One region of the Halomonas qaidamensis genome, then DNA from elsewhere that is predicted to be linked to it. Evidence: predicted binding sites of a transcription regulator. Region 1 holds the regulator's gene; the other holds the start of a gene.
The links. Region 1 encodes PhoB, which activates phosphate uptake and scavenging genes when phosphate is short. Its sites were predicted from a motif close to TGTCATANNNNTGTCANA; they were not measured.
Positions count from the first base shown of each region.

Region 1 (8,048 bases):
CCCGAGGTATTGCGCGATTCAGGCTGAATAATTTCTTGATTATCAGCGCGTTCCTGATTCAGCTCTATAGAAGATTGCGCAAATGCCATTGGGCTAGTGATTAGACCAAACAACAAACCTACAACAGCTGCTTTTTTAATGAATGATGTCAACAACATACCTAAAACTCCTTGACCACCTACTACATGGAGTAACCGACAGGCTAATAATACGAGATACCTTTTTGTCAGTCACCAAGCACTATATTTGAATATATTAGCTCTAAGCACTCACTATAACTCAGGCATTAACAAGGCAATAGGGTATAAACCCCCTTTCAACTACCAATAAAATGTGAGCTACACACAAAAATTAATCTACGCAAAAAATTAGACCCCACCTAGGTGGGGTCTTGAGCACTCTTACTGATCGCGATGTGCACTGCTGGCTTCCTATCCATTTGAGGGACTCCAACCTTGGAATTAACCCTAACCAGCGTGATAATCGTCGAATAATTCAATCCTTGAATTTAAGAGCATCCGTGCAATGAAACATCCGTGTTGCTAAATGGCTCATCCATAAGAGTAAGAGCTATACTGACTTTAGAAAATATCAGTTACTAAAGTTAATACTAGACGGGTAAGTCTTACATGCCACTATTTTCTTCTGGCAATTCTTCCGTGCTGTCATAGCCAGCATCTGATTCGCCATGTTCCATTGAGTTAGGTTCCATGTCGCTAGCGTTATCGCCTTCGTCATGGGTCAAATCTTGTTTGTCATACTCACCAGTTCCTGTAGATCCAGCAGTTCCGGTAGTGCCTGACGCGTCATCAGACTGGCTACCAACCGGCTGTTCATCTGGAGAAATATTATTCGCTGGGTCTGCTGGCTCTTGAGCGAATGCCGCAGGACTAGCAACTAGACCGAACGCTACACTTAAAATACCAGCTTTCTTGAGTAGTTCCTTGGACATCATATTCCATCTCCTCGATCGCTGTTCAATACTGCTTAAATGGTAAGAAAGATTGCCTTTCGGCTTACCAATTCCTGTGGTGTTCTCTCTTACTCACATACTTGCATTCGTTATGCCAAAAGCCAAAAAAAAACAATAATTTTTTAATAAACAAAAACTTAAGGAAAAAACAGAGGCGCAAGCACAACATAAGTCTTTCGAAATAAGGGAGGCAAACTGGTTAGAAATGGCACATGAGCATTATGTATCCATACTTATATGACAGCATGGCACACTTATACAATATTTGTATTTACAAGCCCTATGTCAGGCTATGCTCGTTTTCAACAATCCGGGAGGAGGGAAAAACACAGCGAAAGAGGGCTCCTTCGCCAGGATGGGATTCAATGTGTAGCAGTGCATCATGTCTTAGTAGTACATGCTTCACAATCGCAAGGCCAAGGCCCGTGCCACCCGTCGCTGTACTACGCCCTTTATCAACACGGTAAAAGCGCTCTGTTAGGCGTGGAATATGAACCGGGTCTATCCCTTCACCGTCATCATCAACGTCAATGCAGGCGCCACCATTTGGTAGCGTTTTCCAGCGAAGCGTTATCTGACTTCCTGTTGGGGTATACCGCACAGCGTTAAAGGCAAGGTTAGAAACAGCACTATGCAGCTCTTGTTCGCTACCAATGAGCCGCGCATCACTCTCAAGCACAACATGAACACTGTGTTGTTGATTAGAAAGTGCAAGCGCATCGCGGCGGATACTATCGAGTAACGGTCCTACCGCTAGCGGTTGGTGATCCTCTCCCCCTTGATCAATTTCTAACCGCGAAAGTAGCAGCAAATCATTGACCAAATTTTGCATGCGTTTAGTCTGCTCTTCCATCTGGCCAATCCCGCGACCTAACCGCGGCGGCAACTGATCTTTCAGCTCGCCGTAGGTTTCTAAATACCCCGTTAACACTGTAAGCGGGGTACGTAGCTCATGGGAAACGTTCGCCACAAAGTCACGACGCATCTGCTCTAAACGATGGAGGCGAGTAATATCTCGCGCCATTACTAAGCGTTCATCATCGCCATAAAGGGTAATTTGATATTGAAGGATGCGCCGTTCATCGATGGGCGACGTCAAGGTTAGCGGCTCACCGTACTTACACGCGTTAAAATAGCTGATAAATCTTGGGTCACGAAGCAGGTTGGTAATGTGCTGGCCACGGTCATGAGCCGTTTGTAGGCCCAGCATTTCTGTCGCTGCGCTGTTCCACCACTCTAGGTCACCATGCCGGTCCAACATAACTACGCTATCACGCATTGCTTCAGATGATTCCTGAATACGTGCCAACGTCGCGCGTAAGCGGTTCTGGGTAATCCGTTGGCTTTTTTGATAGCGATACAAGCGATCAAATAGCTCACCCCATATCCCGTTCGCTGCGGGGGGTTCATCATGGGGATGAAGCGTTAACCATTTAAATAGCGCACGTAGTTGACGTAAATGGTAGCCAAGACAAACGGTAAGGCCCGCCGCTAGACCGATGCCTGGAACTGCCACCAGCCACCCTAGGAAAAGGCCTAGCATTGCCCACAAAACAAAGCGCCACAGTTCTCGGCTCCACAAACGCACGGTTACACCCGGGCAGAGAAGCGGTATCCAGTGCCACGCACCGTTTGAATAAGGTTTTGGTGGGCTTCCCCGAGGGCCTTGCGTAAACGACGAATGTGGACGTCTACGGTACGCTCTTCAACATACACGTTACCGCCCCACACTTGATCAAGTAACTGGCTACGTGTGTAAGCGCGTTCTTGGTGGGTCATAAAGAACTGCAGCAAACGATACTCTGTCGGCCCCATTTCCAATGCTTTGCCATAAGCGCTCACCCGATGGCTGACAGGATCTAAAAGCAAGCCATTGATTTCGATAGGATCTTCGACGCCACGAGGCGTAGTACGGCGTAACACTGCTTTTAAGCGCGCTACCAGCTCACGGGGCGAAAAAGGTTTGGTGATATAGTCATCAGCGCCAGCTTCAAGCCCCTGAATCTTATTATCCTCTTCGCCTTTGGCGGTTAGCATGATTATAGGCACTTCTGCTGTCGCTTCTTCACGCTTCAAACGCCTTGCCAGTTCAATACCACTGGTACCGGGCATCATCCAATCCAGCAAAAGTAGATCTGGCTGATGGTCAACCATCATGGCGTGGGCATCCTGGGCGTTATCCGCTTCAAGTACGCGATAGTCAGCCATTTCAAGCGCCACGGCGATCATTTCGCGGATAGGCGCTTCATCATCGACAATCAAAACGGTCTTGGCGGTCATTCCAGGGGCCTCACGGTGTTCAATGAAAACTGGTTCGAAAGAACAGTTCAACAAAACAGTTCAGTGACATGTCAATGACGATAACACCATGACTTGATGACAATTCTATGACAAAGACGATATTTAGCCAGTGATTGGCCACCAACTCAGTACTATTCCTGCAAAAATCAATAAGCCAGACCAGTGATTGTTTAGAAATGCTTGGAAACAGCGGTCACGCTCACGGCCAGCAATTAGCCGCTGTTGGTGGGCAAACGTAGCGGCCATCCCCGTTAACCCAAGCCAGAAAAACCCTCCCAAACCAACACGTATTCCCACCCATGCAAGTAGCAACAATGTCGCTGCTTGCAGCACACCAATGATAAAGCGGTCAGCACTACCAAACAGCACCGCGGTAGATTTAATGCCAATTTTAAGGTCATCGTCGCGGTCGACCATGGCGTATTGGGTATCGTAAGCCACTGTCCATAAAACGTTCGCACTAAACAACAGCCACGCTTCAAACGGAACGTACCCCAATACTGCACCGAATGCCATGGGGATCGCCCAAGAAAACGCCGCTCCTAAAAACACTTGTGGGAAGTGGGTATACCGCTTCATAAAGGGGTAAATAAACGCTAAAACAACACCGCCGATTGAAAGCAGCACCGTAAACCAGTTGGTCAGCAACACTAAAACGAAAGCGGCGGCAACCAGCGCGATAAACAGTAGCTGCGCTTCGGTTTCACTGATACGCCCAGTGGCTAATGGGCGATGCTTAGTGCGCTTTACATGGCCATCAAAGTGACGGTCAGCGTAATCATTGACCACGCAGCCCGCGGCACGCATCACATACACACCAGCAATAAAAATTAGCAGCACATTACGCTCAGGCACACCGTCAGCCGCTATCCAAAGCGCCCATAACGTTGGCCACATCAGTAGCCAGGTGCCAATCGGGCGATCTAAGCGCATTAAATGTAAAAAATCTGCCACTCGGGCCCATCCCGTTGGCCGCAACAGAGAACGATCCATGCTTACCTCTCAAAAAGAATACGCTGGCACTAGCCTAGCGCGAAGGCAGGTCAAGATCATCTGCCATGCTTGATAAAAAGTATTCCTGTACCAATAGCGACAGTCCGCTGTGCTGAAACACTGAGCGCCGCCCCCATACACTGTCTGCCAATAGCGCAGACTGTTCGACGACAAAACGTGGCTGATGGCGGGTAGCGTAAAGCGGTCCACGCACTAGATCGGGCTGTCGAAACAACCAACTGCCTAACGAGCGCTCGCCCAGCCCTTCCAAGCCTTTGCCTTGTAACTGGCTAAGTGGCGCTACCGAGCGCGCAACCACCCAAGGTTTATTTCCCACACACAGTGCCACTTCCCTTAGCCAGGCATAGCGTCGCGGGGCAATGCCAAGCGCCAGCGCTTCATCACGCAGGGGAAAACCAACCGTTTGGCGCAGCAGTTGCACCCGAAACGCCTTGATGTCGCCTGCGACGGTTAGCCGTGTTGTCAAGGAATCCTTCGAGGCTACCCACTGCCACCACGGGGCGCTCATCCCAGGACGAGCCGCCGCAACGGGTAGCCAATGAGTAAATAGTCGATGAGTAACGAGTTGGTGAGGGACTAGAGAGGCTTGCCGAAAAGTAGGGGCGTTCACCAGGGTCTCCGAGGCGGTCAATACATATAGAGCTAGTGTAACATGGTGACCATACTGGCTTTTGTTCCACCGACTTTTGGTGACTGCATGCCCGCAATCGATACACAACTACTGTCCAACTCACATTCAGCGCTGATTATTATTGGCACTGGCATGGCGGGGATTGGCCTTGCACGAGCCTTGCGCCGGCAAGGCGATACACGCACCATTACCCTCATCAGCGCGGATAGCGGCGATGATTACAGTAAACCGCTGCTCTCCACCGGCTTTGCGAAGCGCTTAACGCCCGACCAGCTGGCACAGCGCAGCGCCCGCGACGTTGCCGAAGAGCTTAATGCCGAGCTAATTACCCACACCCAGGTCGTACACCTGCATGTGGATAACCAGCGCATAGTACTCAGTAACGGTCATCAGCTTCACTACGATGACCTTGTACTAGCGACTGGCGCGGCGCCACGTACACCCTTTAGCGTGCCGGAAAACGTCGCCAAACGGTGCTTTACGGTGAACGATTTAGACGAGTATCGCCGCTTTTATGATGCCTTGGCGGCAGCGCCTGCACGGGTAGCAATTGTGGGGGCTGGCTTGGTGGGCTGTGAATTCGCTAATGACTTATATGCTGGCGGCCATCAAGTCACCCTTATTGCGCCAGAGCGCGCGCCACTGCCACGTCTACTGCCCGAACCGTTAGGCCAAGCACTGGGTAACGCTTTTCAAGCAGCAGGTATTCAGCTTGCTTTAGGGCGCACCCTACAAACACTGACGCTTAACCCCGACAATGCCCTATCGCTGCACCTTGATAATGGCGACCACTATGTTGCCGACATAGCGTTACTGGCCACCGGCTTAACGCCGCGCAGCGAGCTTGCAGAAACTGCCGGGCTGGCGGTGTCCCGCAGCGGCATCATGGTTGACCGCCAATTACGCACCTCGCAACCCCACATATTTGCGTTAGGCGATGTGGCTTGCGTTGAGGACGTAAATGCAATGTACGTGCAGCCCTTGCAAGCGTGCATAAAAGCGCTGACATCGACACTTACCGGAAAGCCAACCAGCGTCAGCTTTGGCGCATGGCCTGTGATAGTAAAAACGCCCTTACTACCCGTTGTTGCCTACCCACCTGCAACCACGCCAGCACGGTGGCAAATTGAGGGAGAAGGAAACGAAATGACAGCCATTGCTGAAAATAAAGACGGACGTTTGATTGGATTTGCGTTGACAGGTGGCTGCGTGAGAAGGAAAGTGGAGCTTTCCAGAACGGCCCCTGCGCTGCTAGGCTGATTCTCGCCGCATTTACGGCTAAGCTGAAAAAGCTAACCAGCTGAGCAATGCTGCTAATAACATCGATGAACTTACGCTTGATTTTCACATAGGGAGATACCTTTATGCGCAAACCTGAACTCGCCGCCGCCATTGCTGAAAGCGCTGATCTATCCAAAGACAAAGCAGGTCAAGTGCTCAACGTTATCTTGGACGAAATCACCAATAGCGTGGCCAAAGGTGAAGATGTCGCTCTCATTGGTTTTGGAACGTTTACCGTGCGCGAACGTGCTGCACGTACTGGCAAAAATCCACAAACTGGCGCGCCACTGCAGATTCCTGCCAGCAAAAACGTTGCGTTTAAGCCAGGCAAAGCGCTTAAGGACGCCGTTTCCTAATGAAACTCAAGCTGACGCTGTGGCTACTGAGCTTACTGCTTAAAAGAGCCCTGCGACGCAAACCGCGCTTTCGGGAACAGCTTGAGCGAATGCGCGGTCTGGACTGGGGTGTTGCCACGGAAGACCTAAGCATTGCACGGTATTATCGAATGTCACCAAAAGGCATCACTACCGGCAAAGGCTTGCCCGTTGACCTAGACCTTGAGCTACGTTTCCGCGATCAAGATACCGCGTTAAAAATACTCAAGAAACCTACACAACAGGCCTTTCTCGACGGTATGCTAGCCGGTGAAGTTCGCCTAGTGGGCGACTCTGCTGATATGAACAAGCTACAGAAGCTACTGAAAAATATGTAATAAACAGCCCGCCACCTTAAAGTGGCGGGCTTTTTTCTTCCTTTCTTTTTGTTTACCACTCAGCGTGTAAAGCATTGCCCAACCGGGCGGTGATATAAGCGTGTACCGCCAAGGTGCTGTATTGATGCGGGTTGGGGCGAGTTTGTCCGCCCACTCACCTATAAAGCCGGCTGGGCGGGGAGTGTCAGTAAACGTGAGGGAGAACACTGTCATTGATAACGGCAGGTAAAGACAAGCACAGGCCATTCCCTCTATACTAATTATTAAACTAAAGTCTAAAAAAGAGAACGCTAAGAGCCTCTATGCCGATATCCTTGCCTTTGCGGCGTCTTTGGACCCTAGATAAGTTCGCCTATAGCCTGCGCGTGTTTATCGCGTTCAGTGGGGCGTTGCTATTTAGTGGTTTTGCGGGTGACATCGCGCTGGTGATTCCGCTATTTTTGGGCATTATTGCGAGCGCTCTTTCTGAAACCGATGACAGCTGGCAGGGACGCTTACAAGCACTACTAGTCACCCTTGCTTGCTTTGCTTCAGCCTCGTTTATCGTTCAGTGGCTTTTCCCATGGCCGTGGTTGTTTGCAGTAGGGCTAGCAGTTTCTACCTTCACTTTGATTATGCTGGGTGCCATTGGCCAACGATACGCCACCATTGCCTCGGGCACATTAATCCTATCGATCTATTCGATGATCAACATTGAACAGCACGGTGGCGTTGACGAAGACGTGGCTGCCCGACAATGGCTGTTGCTTGCCGGGGCAGCGTGGTACGGATTTATTTCGATCTTATGGTGCGCCTTTTTTTCGCGTCAACCGGTTAAGCAAAGCATGGCCAGGGTATATAAAGCGCTAGGTGAATTTTTAATATTGAAGTCGGCGCTGTTTGAACCTGTTCGTGGGGTAGACCTGGAAGCCCGTCGTGTGGCACTAGCTAGACAAAACGGCAAGGTGGTCGATGCCCTCAACCAAGCAAAAGAGATGATTTTCCGCCGCTTAGAAGGCCAGCGCGGCAGCCGCAAACTGAACCGCTATCTACAGGTCTATTTTATCGCCCAGGATATTCACGAACGGGCAAGTTCTACTCACTACCCTTATAGCGCACTCACTGAAGCTTTTTTCCACCACGATGTCCTCTTTCGT
Region 1 covers NZ_CP080627.1:3,693,652-3,701,699, forward strand. Annotated here, with positions in the region: gene K1Y77_RS16645 (hypothetical protein) at 1-158, opposite strand, end outside; gene K1Y77_RS16650 (hypothetical protein) at 626-955, opposite strand; gene phoR (phosphate regulon sensor histidine kinase PhoR) at 1,254-2,561, opposite strand; gene phoB (phosphate regulon transcriptional regulator PhoB) at 2,564-3,253, opposite strand; gene ubiA (4-hydroxybenzoate octaprenyltransferase) at 3,377-4,267, opposite strand; gene K1Y77_RS16670 (chorismate--pyruvate lyase family protein) at 4,302-4,898, opposite strand; gene K1Y77_RS16675 (NAD(P)/FAD-dependent oxidoreductase) at 4,986-6,179, shown strand; gene K1Y77_RS16680 (HU family DNA-binding protein) at 6,284-6,556, shown strand; gene K1Y77_RS16685 (hypothetical protein) at 6,556-6,912, shown strand; gene yccS (YccS family putative transporter) at 7,215-8,048, shown strand, end outside.

Region 2 (8,048 bases), 660 kb from region 1:
TTAACGACATCATTGGGGCCATCGCCGCGCTAGATGCGGATGTGATCACCATTGAAACCTCACGTTCCGATATGGAACTGCTGGACGCTTTCCAGGATTTTGCTTACCCGAACGAAATTGGGCCGGGAGTTTATGATATCCATACGCCCAATATTCCAGATGTCGCATGGATGGTGGCGTTGATGGAAAAAGCGCTGGAAAAAATTCCTGCTGAGCGGCTATGGGTAAACCCTGATTGTGGTCTGAAAACCCGTGGCTGGACAGAAGTGGAGCCTGCATTGGCTAATATGGTGGAAGCTGCAAATCAACTGCGTGAGCGTTATGCGTAAAGACGATAAGTGTAACGTGGTAGAACCAGCATTAACCGATCATCCGCTAGATAAGTAAGTATGGGTGCCAAAAGCTAATTCTGACTACATAGCTAATTGGCATTTAAGCCCCGCTGCAACAGGCAACGGGGCTTATTGTGTATCTAGCGGTGATGGCTAGCTTTTTGAGGCATAGGCATAGAGCAGCGTTTCCTGGGCACTAATCGCGTCACCATTGCCAGGGTCTTGTAGCTGATAACTGCCATCGCTTTTAAGCAGCCAGCTTTGGCAGTTATCGACTAGATAGGTCTCCAAGTCTTTACGCACCCGCGTGGCCAGCTTTTTATCCAGCAGCGGAAAGCAGGTTTCTACGCGATGAAACATATTGCGTGACATAAAATCAGCGCTTGAGCACCAGGTCTCTGATTTGCCGTCGTTGTGAAAGTGGAAAACGCGGGTATGTTCTAAAAAACGACCAATAATCGACCTTACGCGAATATTATCTGATATACCCTCAACACCGGGTTTCAAACAACACATACCACGAATAATCAGGTCACACTCGACGCCTGCTTGAGATGCACGATATAGCGCCTTGATAAGCTTGGGTTCGGTGAGTGAATTGCACTTAATAATAATATGCCCACGCTTACCCCTAAGCGCCACCTGAGCTTCACGATCAATCATTTCGACTAAGCGCTCGTGAAGTGTAAAGGGCGCGTGCAACAGCGTATCAATCTTACGCGCGCGGCCCATGCCAGAAAGCTGCTGGAAGACTTTATGTACATCGGCGCATAGCGCTTTATTGGCGGTCAGTAGGCTGTAATCGGTATACAGTTTTGCGGTCTTAGAGTGGTAGTTGCCAGTGCCTAAATGTGCGTAGTGGCGCAGTTCGCCTTTCTCACGCCGCACAATATGCAGCATTTTAGCGTGGGTTTTATAGGCCATAATGCCGTAAATCACAATGGCGCCAGCTTCTTGCAAGCGCGATGCTAGCTGTAGATTATCCGCCTCATCAAACCGTGCCCGTAGCTCAATAACTACGGTAACTTCTTTACCTTGGCTAGCGGCATCGACTAGCGCGCTGACTATTGTTGAATCAGCACCAGTGCGATACAACGTCTGCTTGATGGCCAGTACGTCGGGGTCGCGGGCGGCTTCGCGCAGTAAATCTTCGATAGGCGAAAAGGACTGGAACGGGTGGTGGAGCAAAATATCGCTTTTGGCAATCGCACTAAACAGGCTGCCGCCTTTCAGTGCTTTTGGCACGCTAGGCGAATAAGGGCGGTAAAGTAGCTCTGGGCGGTCGACATCGCCCAATACAGCCATCATGCGAGTCAAATTCACCGGCCCTTGGACACGGTATAAATCGCTATTTTCTAATTCAAACTGACGTAATAAAAAGCTGGTTAAGTCATCTGGGCAATTGTCGGCAACCTCAAGCCTTACGCCACTACCATAGCGACGCGCCAATAGTTCGCCACGTAACGCAGATGCCAGATCTGAGACTTCTTCGGGGTCGACGGTCATATCGGCATTGCGGGTCAGCCGGAACTGATAACAACCGCGCACACGCATACCGGGGAATAGTTCCTCGGCATGGGCGTGAATCATCGACGATAAGAAAATATACTCAGAAAAACCTTCAGCGCACAGCTCCTTTGGTAACGCCATTAAGCGAGGCAGCGAGCGAGGCGCAGGAAGGATTGCCATGCCACCAGCGCGACCAAAGGCATCCTTTCCTTCTAGTTCAACAATGAAGTTGAGGCTTTTATTAACTAGCCGTGGGAATGGGTGCGAAGGATCTAGGCCGATAGGGCTGATCACCGGCATGATTTCATTATCAAAGAACGCATGTACCCAGGCTTTTTGTTCGTCGGTCCACTGATCGCGACGACGGAAACGTAGGCCTTGCGCTTCTAAGGCAGGCAGCAAAATATCATTTAATATCTGGTATTGACGTGCAATTTGCTGATGCGCGATTTCGGAAATTTCAGCTAGTAAAGCTTTAGGCAAGCGACCATCGGCGGCAGTGGTATCGTCACCTAGTGCCATTTGGTGTTTAAGCCCAGCAACCCTGATCTCAAAAAACTCATCCATGTTGGATGAAAATATCAGCAAAAACATCAACCGATTGAGTAGCGGATGCGCATCATCAAGTGCTTGTTCAAGTACGCGAATATTGAACTGCAGATGGGACAGTTCACGATTGAAATAAAGCTGAGGGTCATCCAAGTCAGCTTCTGAGTGCGATTCTCTGGCGTGAACGCCAGTAGGCGTACGATTAATGCGCAATGGTAAAATATCACCTTCGCCACTGGTGGGCTCGTTTGAAACTGCTGGAGTGGAATCTATTGACTGATCGTCCATGGTTGCCCCCGGTGGTGGTTCATACCCATCATAGCCTGATAGCTCTTGTTAATAACTATCGTTGATAACTATTGTTAATGGGAGTATGCCGGGAAAAGATGACAAATAGGTGTCACCTGTTTGTCATCTTTAAAGCGTAAGACGTTATTTTATCGTTGTAACAAGCGTGCAGCTTCTAACGCAAAATACGTCAAGATGCCGTCGGCTCCTGCTCGTTTGAAGCACATTAGTGATTCAAGAATCACTGGTTCAGCCTCAAGCCAGCCATTATCGAAAGCGGCGCGATGCATTGCGTATTCGCCGCTCACTTGGTAAGCGAACGTAGGTACCTGAAGTTCGCTTTTTACACGACGTACAATATCTAAGTAAGGCATGCCGGGTTTCACCATCACCATATCGGCACCCTCGGCGATATCCATAGCGACTTCATGCAGCGCTTCATCGCTATTGGCAGGATCCATTTGGTAAGTGCGTTTATCCGCTTTGCCAAGGTTGGCGGCAGAGCCCACGGCGTCGCGGAAGGGGCCATAATATTTAGAGGCATACTTGGCGCTATACGCCATAATGCGCACATTATGCAGGTGTTCCTGCTCTAGCACTTGGCGAATGGCACCGATACGACCGTCCATCATATCGGAAGGCGCTACTACATCGGCACCTGCTTCGGCATGAGAGAGCGCCTGTTTGAGCAGGGTGTCTACCGTACGATCGTTTTGCACATAGCCATGCTCATCAAGAATGCCGTCCTGGCCGTGGCTGGTATACGGATCAAGAGCCACATCGGTAATAATGCCAAGCTCAGGGAGCGCTTCTTTTAGCGCCCGCACGCTGCGCTGTACAAGGCCGCTGGAGTTATAAGCCTCTTCTGCCAACTCGCTTTTTTGCTCTGCACCGATAACAGGGAATAGAGCTAAAGCGGGAATGCCGAGCGCATAAGCTTCCCGTGCTTGCTCAATCAACAGATCGATGGAAAGACGCTCAACACCAGGCATAGAGGCAACCGCTTCACGCTGATTTTCGCCTTCGAGTACGAAAACCGGCAAAATCAAATCATTGGGCGTTAATGTTGACTCTTGCATTAAGCGACGGGAGAAATCGTCACGTCGCATACGGCGTAGTCGTGTAGCAGGGAAGTGGCGGGGGGCAGAGGTGTTCAACGGCGTTCTCCAAACAGTCACAAAGTGGATGCCCTAAAAGGCTTAATGTGAGTATATCAGTCTTGTACTACAGCGAAAGCGAGCTTGTGATAGCTGGCTTGTAGTGGCTTTATAGACTGACTAAAGTGAGCTGCTCGGCGACGCAAAGCGGCGACGATTTAACCGCGATAATAAGCGCTACAATAAGGAGATAAGTATGACAAAACAGGTAGCAATCGTATTAGCAGGCTGCGGCGTTTTTGATGGCTCTGAAATCTACGAAACAACGTTAACGCTGCTGCGCCTTGATCAGTTGGGGATTGGCTATCGTTGCTTTGCGCCGGATGTCGCTCAGCACCATGTGATTAACCATATAACTCAAGAGCCTGTAGATGGTGAACAGCGAAATGTGCTGCAGGAGTCAGCGCGCCTTGCTCGTGGTGATATTAGTCCAATTACTGAGCTAGACGCTAACGACTTTGATGCGGTTATTGTGCCTGGTGGGTTTGGTGTCGCTAAAAACCTGTCTGATTTTGCCGATCAGGGTGACAACATGCAGGTACTTGAGAGCGTAAAAGAAGCACTGATAGGTTTTAAAGAAGAGGCAAAGCCCATTGGTCTGATGTGTATTGCACCGGTTCTGGTGCCACGCCTTTTGGGCGAGGGTGTGGCCGTTACTGTTGGCCATGATCCGGGTGTCTCAGGTGCTATTAGTGCGATGGGTGGCCTGCATCGTAGCTGCGGCGTTGAAGAGATCGTGGTGGATCATGAGCACCGGGTAGTCACAACGCCTGCTTATATGCTTGCCACCCGTATCAGCGAGGCCGCCACAGGTATTTTTAAGTTGGTAGACCGCATGGATGAAATGATGGGCTAGTGCTCTCTAGGTAACCGAACTATGCGTATGAAGGGCAAAAAGCCTCTCGTATGAAGAGCAAAAAGCCTCTGTCATTTTTCAATGGCAGAGGCTTTTTTTGAGCAGTGTATCTTTAATAGTGCTTTTAGGTCTCTTGTTCCTCAGCGTCATCTGCCTTTGCCTTACGGCGTACCAATCTGCCAAACAGTAGGCCCACTTCATAAAGTAGATACATCGGTATGGCTAACAGACTTTGAGAAATAATATCGGGAGGGGTAAGCAGCATGCCCACCACGAAACAACCTAAAATAATGTAGGGGCGCTTTTTGGAAAGGCTTTCGACCGTGGTCGCGCCAGACAGTATCAGCAGAAACGTTGCGATGGGGATTTCAAAGGCAACGCCAAAGGCGAAAAACAGCTTCAGTACAAAGTTAAGGTACTGGTTAATGTCGGTCATTACGGCAACGTCTTCCGGCCCGGTCTGGGTGAAAAACTCAAATAACAGCGGAAAGACCACATAATAAGCAAAGGCCGCACCTGCGTAAAACAGCGCTATGCTTGAAACTAAAATAGGAATCGCCAGTGCTTTCTCGTTATCGTACAGCCCTGGTGCCACAAAGGCCCATGCCTGATGTAGCACAAAGGGAATAGCGATAAAGACGGCCACTACCAAGGTGAGCTTAAAGGGTGCCAAGAAAGGCGAGGCTACCTCGGTAGCGATCATCTGTGAGCCTTCCGGCAAAAGTGCCATTAAGGGCTCAGCCACAAAGCTATAGATATCATTGGCAAAGGCGTAAAGACCAAGGAACACGACTAATATGACTACGACTGCTTTCATTAGCCGCGTACGTAGTTCGATTAAGTGCTCAATAAGAGGCGCTTGGGCTTGTTCATTACGCGGTTCATGTGAATCGCCAGACATGCTCATTGGTGATTACTATCCTTTTTAATATCTGCCTTTTTACAATCTGTGTTTTTACTATCTGTCTTGTTAACATCCGCCTGGAAATTAGCCTGGCTAGACGCTTCGTTACTCGCATTGACCGCACGTAGCTCATCGGAAGTAGCTTGGTGGGGCGTTGAGGTGGCGGGTGATGAAGATGTCGATGTAGACGCGGCTGGCGCTTCTTCACGTACCGTCTGCAAAGCATCGTCTAGACGTGCGCTGGCGTTAGCAACCCGCTGTTCGGTATCATTTTGGCTGTCAGACGACGTAGAGTGTGAAGAAGGTTTTGCAGCAGAAGCGGACGGTTCGACAATGCCCTCAACATCCTGTTTGGCTTTCTTCAGGCTGTCATCGAGCTTTTTTTGCTGCTCGTTGAGTTTTTGACGTAACTCTTCTGCTTCCAGCTGGGCGCTAATTTCGCGCTGCATGCCGGATACCGTTCGCTTGATTTTACCGATCCACATGCCTGCTGTGCGAGCGGCTCTTGGCAGGCGTTCCGGGCCAAGCACCAGAAGCCCGACGATTCCAATCAGCATTAGTTCAAGAAAGCCGATATCCAGCATGGGTTATTTGCGCTCTTCGTTACGTTCTGTGGGTCGCCCTTCGGCTGCACGTTTCTCTTCTGCTTGAACATCGTAGGTGTTACCAGCCTCTTCGTGGCTTACCTTTGCCTGAGGTTGGTCGGCATCTTTTTTGTCAGCATCTTTCTCTTCTTCGTTGATTGCTTTTTTAAAGCCTTTGACTGCACCACCTAAGTCGGTGCCCACATTACGCAGTTTCTTGGTGCCGAAAATCAGGATGATAATGCCCAGAACAATCAGCAACTGCCAAATACTGATACCACCTAACATATGCATTTCCTCATTGGGACAGGTTAACGTTGTGTACGGGACGCTTTTTCATCATGGCCAGAAATACCAAACCGCCGTGCTAGCTCATCTAAAACGCATTGATGATCAAGATCAAGGTGCGACAGCATCACCAAGCTATGAAACCACAGGTCGGCGGTTTCAGCGATCAACGCTTGACGCTGTTGATCATTACCGTGTTCGGCATCTTTAGCAGCCAGCACCGTTTCGGTTGCTTCTTCGCCAACCTTTTCGAGTATCTTGTTCAAACCCTTGTGATGCAAGGAGGCAACATAAGAATCTTCTGCATCAGCATGGCGGCGCTGCTTTAAGACCTCGGCGAGTGCATCTAGCACATATGTGCTTTGGGTAGGATCAGTCATAAACATCCTTTTATCAATTGGCACAGCATTTTCGGCGCTATGATGTTTATCATTATCGCTAAGCCTTTGTTATTGCCACAATAACAACAGTAAGCCTACGCCCGCCGCCGCTAATACGGGCCACTCTTGAGTCGCTGCCCATCCGATAAGCGGCTGCCAAGCCAGGGCAATGGCAATCAAAATCAAGCCGAGGCGTAAACGGTAATGACGTTTTTGTTGGCGCGTCAATTGCTGTTGAACCGCGCTAATAGAGCTTACCTGTTGATGGCGCTGACGGTGCTCGTGTTCCATACGGCTCAGAGCCTGATGGGCTAATACCGGCAGTTCAGGCAACTGGTGAGAAAGCTCTGGTGCTTGGCGTTTAAGCGACTCCCACAAGCCACCAATACCTGCGCGCTCTTTCATCCACTTTTCAAGATAGGGCTTAGCAGTACTCCACAAGTCTAGGTCGGGGTAAAGTTGGCGGCCCAGCCCTTCGATGTTAAGCAGCGTTTTTTGCAATAAAACTAGCTGTGGCTGTACTTCCATATTGAATCGCCGTGCGGTTTGAAACAGCCCTAACAGCACCTGCCCAAACGAAATATCTTTAAGCGGCTTTTCAAGTATTGGCTCGCACACAGTACGGATTGCGGCTGCAAACTCGTTGGCACGAGTGTTTTCACCGACCCAGCCAGACTCGATATGCAGCGCGGCTACTTCGTAATAATCCTGATGGAAGAACGCCAGCAAGTTACGCGCCAGGTAGTCCTGATCTTCGCGGGTAAGGCTGCCCACAATACCGCAATCAATCGCAATGTACTGTGGGTCTTCAGGGTCATCGCAGTTAACAAAGATGTTACCGGGGTGCATGTCGGCATGGAAAAAGTTGTCGCGGAAGACCTGAGTGAAGAAGATTTCAACGCCGCGTTCAGCTAGCTTTTTGAGGTTGGTGCCTCGGGCAATAAGCGTGTCTAGGTCGGCCACAGGCACGCCGCGAATGCGTTCTTGTACCATGACGTGGCGACGAGTGTAAGGCCAGTAAATCGTTGGTACGAACAGTAGTGGTGACTCTTTGAAATTACGCTTGAGCTGCGATGTATTGGCCGCTTCTTTATAGAGATCAAGTTCGTCAAACAAAGTGGCTTCGTAATCGCGGATGACCTCAACCGGGCGTAGGCGTTTGGCGTCCGGTACTTTACCCAGCAGCTTGGCAATTTGATAC
Region 2 covers NZ_CP080627.1:582,735-590,782, forward strand. Annotated here, with positions in the region: gene metE (5-methyltetrahydropteroyltriglutamate--homocysteine S-methyltransferase) at 1-329, shown strand, start outside; gene ppk1 (polyphosphate kinase 1) at 486-2,678, opposite strand; gene hemB (porphobilinogen synthase) at 2,828-3,835, opposite strand; gene elbB (isoprenoid biosynthesis glyoxalase ElbB) at 4,032-4,691, shown strand; gene tatC (twin-arginine translocase subunit TatC) at 4,816-5,598, opposite strand; gene tatB (Sec-independent protein translocase protein TatB) at 5,595-6,179, opposite strand; gene tatA (Sec-independent protein translocase subunit TatA) at 6,183-6,467, opposite strand; gene K1Y77_RS02815 (phosphoribosyl-ATP diphosphatase) at 6,491-6,847, opposite strand; gene ubiB (ubiquinone biosynthesis regulatory protein kinase UbiB) at 6,917-8,048, opposite strand, start outside.
Region 2: ppk1 (polyphosphate kinase 1) is a predicted target of PhoB. The motif match lies at 2,789-2,806, and genes of this name have one in related genera.